Regions from separate parts of the Pantoea sp. PA1 genome, predicted to be linked through region 3. Evidence: predicted binding sites of a transcription regulator. Region 3 holds the regulator's gene; each other region holds the start of a gene.

Region 1 (3,279 bases), on a different contig from region 3:
CCAGTTCCCCATTTTCGGCTCATCATCGTCACAGGCACTGAACGCCGGAACCGCTGGCGCCTCGTCAGGCATTTCAAAGTGATAAAGCGGAGGTGCGGCAGCAGGCGCAGATGCACTCTGCGTTGCCGTCGGCGCAGACGCTGCCGCATAAGCAGGGGCGCTCTGAGCCGGTGCCGGCTGCACAGGCGCAGCTGGCTGGGAGGCCGACAGGCTTTCTGCTGCTGGATGCACCGCTGACGGCGGTACGGCTGCAGGCGCCGCGGACGCAGCAGTTCCTGGCGTTGCCGCTGCAACAGGCGCAGCCGGAGTCAGCAGCACATCGGCCGCTTCTGCGGTAGTGGCGACGGCCGCGCTGGTGGCTGCGGCGGCTTTAGCCAGCAACGGATCCTGCTCAGACGGTGAGGGTTCAGCGGCTTTGCGGGGGGCAGACAGCAGCACATCATCATCCTGATCGCCGGTATGCAGCACAGGCGCGTCATCATACTCACGCGAATCCTGTTCATCCTCTTCCTGCCAGGGTTCATCGTGACGGGAGCGGTTGCTGGCAAAGGTCAGCACGCCCATCACGACCCCACCAATTCTCTCGGCGATAGTGAGCCATGACCAGCCAGTGTACAGCGTGATACCTGCCGCCCAGACGCAGAGCAGCATCAGCGTGCCGCCAGCCGGACTGAACCAGGGAGCGATGGCATTACTCACCAGGCTGCCGATCACCCCGCCTGAGGCAAAGTACCAGATATCATCTGCGTTGAGTGCCGCCATGCCACAGGTGGTGACCACCAGCGCAAGAACGCCGATCAGGCGCAGCCCGACAGCAAAGTAGTCAAAATAGTCCTGATTATCGCGCTGACGGAAGGCAATCCAGCACAGACCCAGGATAACCGGCGGAATGGCGTACGCCATTACACCAAAGATGAAAAGTAAGGTGTCAGCCAGCCAGGCACCGACGCTGCCGCCGATATTGTGGATAGGTTCATGCCAGGCCGTTTGCGACCAGCTCGGGTCGGAAGGGTTAAAACTGACCAGTGAAACCATCAGGTAGATGGCAAACAGCGCCACCAGAATGAGCAACGCTTCCAGCAGACGACGTCCACTGCTCAGCGACTGTAACGTAACGTCTTTATCTTCTGTATATTCCTGGCTCAAGAGGACTCTCCAGGTGCCTGTAAAGTAAGAAGCAACAGCGTCGGGCAAGCCCGACGCTGATCCTGTATGAATTCACAGGAGTGTACCGAAATATCTCAGGTTTTGCACCTGCCCCGCATCAGCGAGTCTTGATTACCAGGCGATTGCTCTGTTTGACCTCTTCCATGACGACATAGGTTCGCGTGTCGTTTACGCCCGGCAGGCGCAACAGGGTCTCACCCAGCAACTTACGGTAGGCAGACATGTCAGGAACGCGCGTTTTCAGCAGGTAGTCGAAATCACCGGAAACGAGGTGACACTCTTGAGTTTCCTCAAGTTTTTGCACAGCGGCGTTAAATTGCTCAAACACATCCGGCGCACCACGATTCAGAGTAATCTCAACGAATACCAGCAGAGAAGCATCAAGATAGTGCGGGTTCAGCTGTGCGGTGTAGCCAAGAATAAATCCCTGACGTTCGAGACGGCGCACGCGCTCAAGACATGGCGTAGGCGATAATCCTACGCGTTTGGAAAGCTCTACGTTTGAAATACGACCATCTTTCTGAAGTTCGTTCAGAATGTTCCTGTCAATTCTGTCGAGGTCTTTCCCGGGGCGTTTCTTATTATCTACCATTATTATTGTCTCTCTTCATTCCTTCCCTTTACCTGCCACACCCTGAAAACGCTCATTGTTCGGGGCATTTTTGAAGTGAGCTAACAGAGCCTGTGGGTGAGACTTATCGATATGACGCATGCTGTCTGTCCACATCATGCGTCATTATCCATACCAGGCTGCTTTTATTCGGCGTTAAGTGCAAAACAGGCGATGAAAACCTGTTTTGTTCCGATAAATGTTATCCGCTTCTGATAATGTTTTCGCAAAAGCGCAGGCGATTGTCAAAGTAAAATCACCAAATTCAGGACAAGATGCCAGACAGACCGCTGGGTTACTGTTTTTAAATGAGGTTTTTTCAGCTATTGCACCGCTTAAGCGGAGTTTTGCCCCCTTTTGGCGCATTGCACAGGCAAAGTTGCCATTCATCGTCTACGCCACTTGCAGCTATCGTTAACAAAATTGCCTAAACCTTGTCATTGCTGCCGGATATTCCCTACAATCGCAGGCTATGTCAGCCGAATGAAACTGAGGAACGCATGAGTACGGCCAAACACAGTAAGCTACTCATTCTGGGCTCCGGCCCAGCGGGTTATACCGCAGCGGTTTATGCTGCACGCGCCAACCTGAACCCGGTGCTGATCACCGGTCTGGAAAAAGGCGGACAGCTGACCACGACCACTGAAGTGGAGAACTGGCCGGGCGACCCGCACGATCTGACAGGTCCATCACTGATGGAGCGTATGCATGAGCATGCCGAAAAATTCAATACTGAGATCATTTTCGATCACATCCACACCGTTGATCTGCAGAACCGTCCGTTCCGTCTGACCGGCGACAGCGGCGAATACACGGCTGACGCCCTGATCATTGCGACGGGTGCGTCAGCGCGCTACCTGGGTCTGCCTTCCGAAGAGGCGTTCAAAGGCAAAGGCGTCTCTGCCTGCGCCACCTGCGACGGTTTCTTCTACCGTAACCAGAAAGTGGCCGTGATTGGCGGCGGTAATACGGCCGTTGAAGAGGCACTCTACCTGGCGAACATCGCGTCTGAAGTGCATCTGATCCATCGCCGTGACAGCTTCCGTGCTGAGAAGATCCTGATTGATCGTCTGATGGAAAAAGTGCGCAACGGGAATATCGTGCTGCACACGCATCGCACGCTGGAAGAGGTGGTCGGTGACCAGATGGGCGTCACCGGGCTGACCCTGCGCTCGACGCAGAACGAGGAAACCGAATCGCTGGATGTGGCGGGTCTGTTTGTCGCTATCGGCCACAGCCCGAATACCGCAATTTTCGACGGACAGCTGGCGCTGGAAAATGGCTACATTAAAGTACAGTCCGGCCTGCACGGAAACGCGACGCAGACCAGCATCCCGGGTGTGTTTGCGGCAGGTGATGTGATGGACCACACATACCGCCAGGCGATCACCTCTGCGGGCACCGGTTGTATGGCGGCGTTAGACGCTGAGCGTTTTCTTGATGGATTGGTTAAAAACGATCAGTAAGTTGTTAACCCGCTGATCTCAAATGTTCCAGGCGAC
Region 2 (3,279 bases), on a different contig from region 3:
CTGTCCGGATGTCTGTGGTGCTCTGTATCGGCTACGGTTTTATTCAGGTGACCGGACTGGAACGCGGTTACTGGATCCTGCTGACCAGTCTGTTTGTCTGTCAGCCTAACTACAACGCAACCCAGCGACGGCTGGCGTTGCGTATCGGCGGGACGCTGGCCGGTATTGCGATTGGCCTGCCCGTTTTATGGCTGGTGCCCTCCATAGAGGGTCAGTTAATCCTGATCGTTATCTCCGGCGTGCTCTTTTTTGCCTTCAGACAGGTCCAGTATGCGCAGGCCACGCTGTTTATTACGCTGCTGGTGCTGCTCTGCTTCAATCTGTTAGGTGAAGGATTTGAGGTCGCCCTGCCACGGGTGGTAGATACCTTACTGGGCTGTGGGCTGGCCTGGCTGGCTGTGGCCTTTATCTGGCCTGACTGGCGGTTCCGTCAGTTACCGGCCGTGGCAGAACGCACTCTGCAGGCCAACTGTCGTTATCTTGACGCCATCATGGAGCAGTATCATCAGGGCAAAGACAACCGACTCGCCTATCGCATTGCGCGTCGTGATGCGCACAATGCCGATGCTGAGCTGGCGTCGGTGGTGTCAAATATGAGCAGTGAAAGTCGCACCAGCCAGAAACTGCGTGAATCCGCTTTTCAGCTGCTCTGTTCTAACCACTCGTTTCTGAGTTACATCTCTGCACTGGGTGCCCACCGCGATAAGATCAGCGATCCGGCACTGCTGACGCTGCTGGATGACACCGTCTGCTACGTGGAAGATGTGCTGCAGACGGAGGTGGTCAGTGATGAACAGGCAGAGGCGATGCGCCAGCCGTTAGCTCAGCGCATCAGCCAGCTGGCCGCGGATGCAGACACGCGTGCGCCACTGGTGCTCCAGCAACTCGGTCTGCTGGTGGCACTGATGCCTGAAATGGCTCGCCTGCGCCGCACGCTACTCGCCGACTAACCTTTGCTGCTTCCGGGCGCTGTGTCAGACAACAGCGTGCGCTGAAACCAGGCGTTCAGCTCGGCCCGGGTTGCCTGCGGCAGTGCAGCAGCATGATGACCGGTGATTGCGCCCTGCAGCGCCAGCAATGTCTGAAATCCGACGTGCTGGTTGATGGCTTTCAGCTTCAGCCAGCACTGTTTGGCCCCCATCTGGTAAAGATGGTTGACGCTCATGATACCCGCGTCATACAACATCATCTCCAGACGGACACTGAGGTTGGGCAGATCTTTGAGGCGCGGTGAACCCTGCCTGTCCTGCAGCTCCAGCTGCGCCGTTTCCAGTGAGGCGGCGGAGAGCGCCAGCAGGTGCTCAGGATCGCGCCATAACGTCTCATCGACGCGGTAGTAATTGAGACTGACCAGCTTACCTCGCTTGCGAAACACCAGCGGCTGCAGAGGCCGATCGGTGATGTACGCCTGTAGGGGTTCACTGGCGCGCAGGTAGAGCTCACCCTGATTAATTAACGCGAAAACCACACTCTCAACCGCCAGTGCATACCCGCCGAACTGGGTACGGGACTCAATGGCTCCCAGTGGGGCCAGATGCGCTCTGGAGCGCTCTACAACCGGATTCACCTTTTTCATTGCACCACCTCCATGTCAGAAACAGATCGTAAATTGCCTTGGGTATCAGGCAATTAGAAGATAGGAAAAAGAGTAAGCGGGTTCAACGAATAAATAGTGGTTCGCCTAATCTTGTCGCGTTTTTGCGAGGCGTTTTCAGAAATTTGGGTTGATCTTTATCCAGGATGACAGTACTGTATATTCATACAGTCAACTGCTGGTGATTAACTTATGCGAACCCAACATCCTGATAATGCACGCTATGCTCATCGTTATGCGTCCTCTTCTGTTCCGGCGGCTCAGCCTGGTGGAATTACAGAGTTACGTTACAGTGAGCAGCCCGGAATGATGCAGATGTTACTGCTACCGTTATTGCAGCAATTGAGTCAGCAATCACGCTGGCAGCTGTGGTTAACCCCCGCGCATAAGTTGAATCGCGCCTGGCTGCAGGAATCGGGATTACCGCTGAATAAAAGCATGCACATCGCCGATTCAGAACGACTGAATGCGGTTGAGGCGATGGTCAGGGCGTTACGCACAGGCAATTACAGCGTGGTACTGGCATGGATCCCCTACGAGCTGGATGAAGATGAGCGTCGTCAACTGGAAAATGCAGCAGCAGAGGGTGAAGCGCTGGGGCTGATTTTGCGTTCAGGCGGGACATCGGAAGCGCCTCTCAGACCACAAAACCCCATAAAAATTCAGTCGGATTTGTTTCATTAAGTAAAAATAAGAAGTTTCTCAAGCTATTTTTCTTATCTGTCGTCGCTAAACCACTGATTCTGTTAGTTCGAGCATTGACAATGGTTTAGCAGGTTTTTCAGGCTTGCTGCCGCGACAATACTACCAGGCTAATTGTTAGAAATTGTGTATAAATCGCTGTTTTTTTACAGAAGCGCCTCACATCATACTTGTAAGTTTCCAATCTCGTTGTAGACTTTATCTCGCCAGGGTGCTCAATAACCTCCGTTTTTTGCGGTAGAGTCATAAGCGAGCGTTTTGACCCGGCGAAGGATTTAAACCAAGAGCAACCTTTTTGCTCATTGCCTATTTGGATGATAACGAGGCGCAAAATGAAAAAGACAGCTATCGCAATTGCAGTGGCACTGGCTGGCTTCGCTACCGTAGCGCAGGCCGCTCCGAAAGATGACACCTGGTACACCGGTGCTAAACTGGGCTGGTCTCAGTATCACGACACTGGCTACTACGGCCACGGTTACGAGAACAATAACGGTCCAACTCATGAAAGCCAGCTGGGCGCAGGTGCGTTCGTTGGTTATCAGGCAAACCCATACCTGGGTTTCGAGCTGGGCTATGACTGGCTGGGTCGCATGCCTAACAAAGGCACCGTGACTAACGGCGCATTCAAAGCACAGGGCGTTCAGCTGGCAGCTAAACTGAGCTACCCAATCTATGACGATCTGGACGTGTACACCCGTCTGGGCGGCATGGTATGGCGTGCAGATGCTACGCAGACTAACCCAACTACTGGCCGCATCAGCGACCACGACACCGGCGTATCTCCGCTGGCTGCTGTAGGTGTTGAATACGCACTGACCAAAAACTGGGCTACCCGCCTGGACTACCAGTGGGTTAACAACATCGGTGATGCACAGACCGTTGGTGCACGTCCAGACAACGGCATGCTGAGCGTAGGCGTTTCTTACCGCTTCGGTCAGGATGACGTCGCTGCACCAGCTCCGGCTCCGGCCCCAGCTCCAGCT
Region 3 (3,279 bases):
AATCGCTTTGGATTGCAGCAGGCGATTAAACAGATCCTGACGGGCCGGTAAACGCGGGCCAATCGCAGCCAGCCGCTGACGGGCAAAATGGATACGCGCGACGCGGGCCAGCTTCTGCGCGATCGACTTATCTGTCCCATGTTCCGTGGCCATACGCCGCAGCGACACGGTCGGCGAGAAGCGGACAAAGCTGTCGCGCCCATGCCAGATGACCGCAAAGAACTTCTGCACGCCGTTCAGCACCCGCAGGTGTGGTGTGGCTTCGCCCTGAACTTCACGTCCCGGTGCGCGGCCAAACATCACGGTGACGGGCAGCATCTGAATATCCAGCGTGGGATTATTGCGATGCAGGTCCAGGTAATCGTGGAAAATTTTCACCGATTCCACGCTGGGTACAAAATAGGGGAAGACGCGCGGGCCATCGTGGATAAAGACGTGGCGAGGCAGCAGGGAACCATCAATCTCCAGTGGAGAGAGCGGATCGGGCAGATGATGCCGCAGACACTGCGCGCGCAAAGTCAGTAAGTCAGCCTTCGAATCGTAAGGCAAAACATACATAATAGGTCGGGTCGGATCCAGACCATGTTCAGACACGGGATCGGCCGGAATGGCCTTACTCTTTACCAGAAACGAGAGTGGTAAATTAAGCAATTTATAATAAAGTTTACGCCAACCTGACATAGACAACATGAAGCCTCTTGTTAGCAAAGCGCCGCAAGCATACCAGAAAGTGCAGCGAAGATCTGTGGTGGTGCCAAATGCACGCAGCCCAGACATTGACGTCAATCCGATAAAAGGGTTCCCACACATGGCAAATAATGCCACCGGACTTATCAGAATAGTAAAAGCCGCCGGTTACTCCTGGCAGGGGCTGCGTGCCGCGTGGCAACATGAAGCGGCGTTTCGTCAGGAAGCCCTGGCTGCGCTGGCGGCGATCATTATCGCGTGCTGGCTGGACGTTGATGTGATCTCGCGCATCCTTATGATTGGGTCGGTGGTGCTGGTGGTCATCGTCGAAATCCTCAATAGCGCCATTGAAGCGGTGGTCGATCGCATCGGTCAGGAGCATCATCCGCTCGCGGGCCGGGCAAAAGATATGGGTTCGGCAGCGGTACTGCTGGCTATCTTACTGGCCCTGTTTGTCTGGATCGCGCTGCTCTGGACACATTTGCGATAAACCTTCCATAACGCGGCTCAGGCCGCGTTTTCCCTGACAATCGGTTTTCATTTCGCCAATACCTGTATATACTCACAGCGACTGTATAAACAACCAGGGGGCGGGATGAAAGCATTAACCAGCAGGCAGCAGCAGGTCTATGACCTGATTCGCGACCATATTACTTCAACAGGCATGCCGCCTACGCGTGCCGAGATTGCCGCGCAGCTGGGTTTCCGCTCGCCAAACGCGGCAGAAGAGCATCTGAAAGCGCTGGCGCGCAAAGGCGTCATTGAGATTGTCTCCGGCGCATCGCGCGGCATCCGTCTGCTAATGGAAGAAGAAGCCTCAGAAGGCATACCGCTGATTGGCCGGGTTGCTGCCGGTGAGCCCATCATGGCGCAGGAACATATCGAGACGCATTACAAAGTCGATCCGGGCCTGTTCAAACCTTCGGCGGATTTCCTGCTGCGCGTCAGCGGAATGTCGATGAAAGATATCGGGATTATGGACGGCGACCTGCTCGCGGTGCATAAAACGCAGGATGTGCGCAATGGCCAGGTCGTGGTGGCCCGCATTGACGATGAAGTGACGGTGAAACGCTGGAAAAAGCAGGGTGCTATCGTGCATCTGCTGCCTGAAAACAGCGACTTCGACCCGATTGTTGTCGATACGCGTGCCCAGTCGCTGACCGTGGAAGGTCTGGCGGTGGGTGTCGTACGCAACGGCGAATGGCTCTGATTCTGACGCCTGCGTGCATTCGCCTTTTCTGGTGCTATTCTGTCTGCCCTGATTTTGTCGCTGCCGCCTCTGCGCAGCGACACTGAGCACGGAATGGCGAATGCGCTTTATCACGGCAACCGATAAAAATCTCTGGCGGCTCGCGCTGCCCATGATCCTGTCAAATATCACCGTTCCCTTACTGGGCGTGGTCGATACGGCAGTGATTGGTCATCTCGACAGCCCGGTCTATCTTGGCGGGGTCGCGGTCGGGACGACCGTCACCAGCTTCCTCTTTATGCTGCTGCTTTTCCTTCGCATGAGCACCACGGGCCTGACGGCACAGGCCTTCGGGGCAGGCGACAAAACGGCGCTGGCACGCGCCCTGATCCAGCCGCTGATCATGGCGTTGCTGGCGGGTCTGCTGTTTGTCGCGCTGCGTTACCCCATTATTCAGCTGGCTACCCATCTGGTTGGCGGCGATCCTCTGGTACTGGCACAGGCCGGACTGTTTATTCAGATCCGCTGGCTCAGTGCGCCTGCCACGCTGGCGAACCTGGTGATTCTGGGCTGGCTGCTGGGCGTGCAGTATGCGCGTGCGCCGGTGATCCTGCTGGTGGTGGGGAACCTGGTGAATATCGTGCTCGACCTCTGGCTGGTCATGGGGCTGCACTGGGGCGTTGCGGGGGCAGCCACCGCCACGGCACTGGCGGAATATATCACGCTGGGCGTCGGCGGCATGATGGTCTGGCGGGTTCTGAAGCTGCGCGGCATTCCATTCAGCCTGCTGAAACAGAGCTGGCGCGGTGACAGCGCCCGGCTGCTGCGCCTCAACCGGGATATTATGCTGCGCTCTCTTATGCTGCAGCTCTGTTTCGCCTCGCTGACCGTGCTGGGCGCCAGGCTGGGGCCGGAGGTGGTCGCGGTGAACGCCGTATTACTGATGTTCATTACCTTTACCGCCTACGCGCTCGATGGTTTTGCCTATGCCGTCGAAGCGTTTGCAGGTGAAGCGCATGGCGCAAAAGATGGCAGCAAACTGCTGCGCGTCTGGCGCTCTGCCTGCCGACAGGCGGCGGCGGTGGCGCTCTTCTTCTCGCTGGTTTATGCCTTTACCGGCCCGCAGATCGTGATGCTGCTGACCTCTCTGCAGACAGTGCAGCAGGCGGCCGACCGCTATCTGGTCTGGCAGGTGATTATGCCGCTGATCGGCGTCTGGTGTTATCTGCTGGATGGGATGTTTATCGGCGCAACGCGCGGACGTGAGATGCGTAACAGCATGGTGGTGGCAGCCGCAGGCTATTTTCTGACGCTGCTGAGCGTGCCGGTGCTGGGCAATCACGGTTTGTGGCTGGCGGTAACGGTTTTCCTGGCGCTGCGCGGCCTCTCACTGTGGCTCATCT

The links. Region 3 encodes LexA, which represses DNA repair genes until DNA is damaged. Its sites were predicted from a motif close to TNCTGTATGTACATACAGNA; they were not measured.
Region 1: a site for LexA is predicted at 1,207-1,226, ahead of AC1V0D_RS02760 (DNA translocase FtsK 4TM domain-containing protein). Genes of this name have one in related genera too.
Region 2: a site for LexA is predicted at 1,748-1,767, ahead of sulA (SOS-induced cell division inhibitor SulA). Genes of this name have one in related genera too.

What each region holds. Positions count from the first base shown of each region.
Region 1 covers NZ_JBXGEE010000001.1:524,799-528,077, reverse strand. Annotated here, with positions in the region: gene AC1V0D_RS02760 (DNA translocase FtsK 4TM domain-containing protein) at 1-1,146, opposite strand, end outside; gene lrp (leucine-responsive transcriptional regulator Lrp) at 1,265-1,759, opposite strand; gene AC1V0D_RS02750 (hypothetical protein) at 1,934-2,167, opposite strand; gene trxB (thioredoxin-disulfide reductase) at 2,278-3,243, shown strand.
Region 2 covers NZ_JBXGEE010000001.1:598,256-601,534, reverse strand. Annotated here, with positions in the region: gene yccS (YccS family putative transporter) at 1-950, shown strand, start outside; gene AC1V0D_RS03035 (TfoX/Sxy family DNA transformation protein) at 947-1,576, opposite strand; gene sulA (SOS-induced cell division inhibitor SulA) at 1,787-2,278, shown strand; gene ompA (porin OmpA) at 2,629-3,279, shown strand, end outside.
Region 3 covers NZ_JBXGEE010000002.1:32,860-36,138, forward strand. Annotated here, with positions in the region: gene plsB (glycerol-3-phosphate 1-O-acyltransferase PlsB) at 1-681, opposite strand, end outside; gene AC1V0D_RS10955 (diacylglycerol kinase) at 809-1,177, shown strand; gene lexA (transcriptional repressor LexA) at 1,283-1,897, shown strand; gene dinF (MATE family efflux transporter DinF) at 1,998-3,279, shown strand, end outside.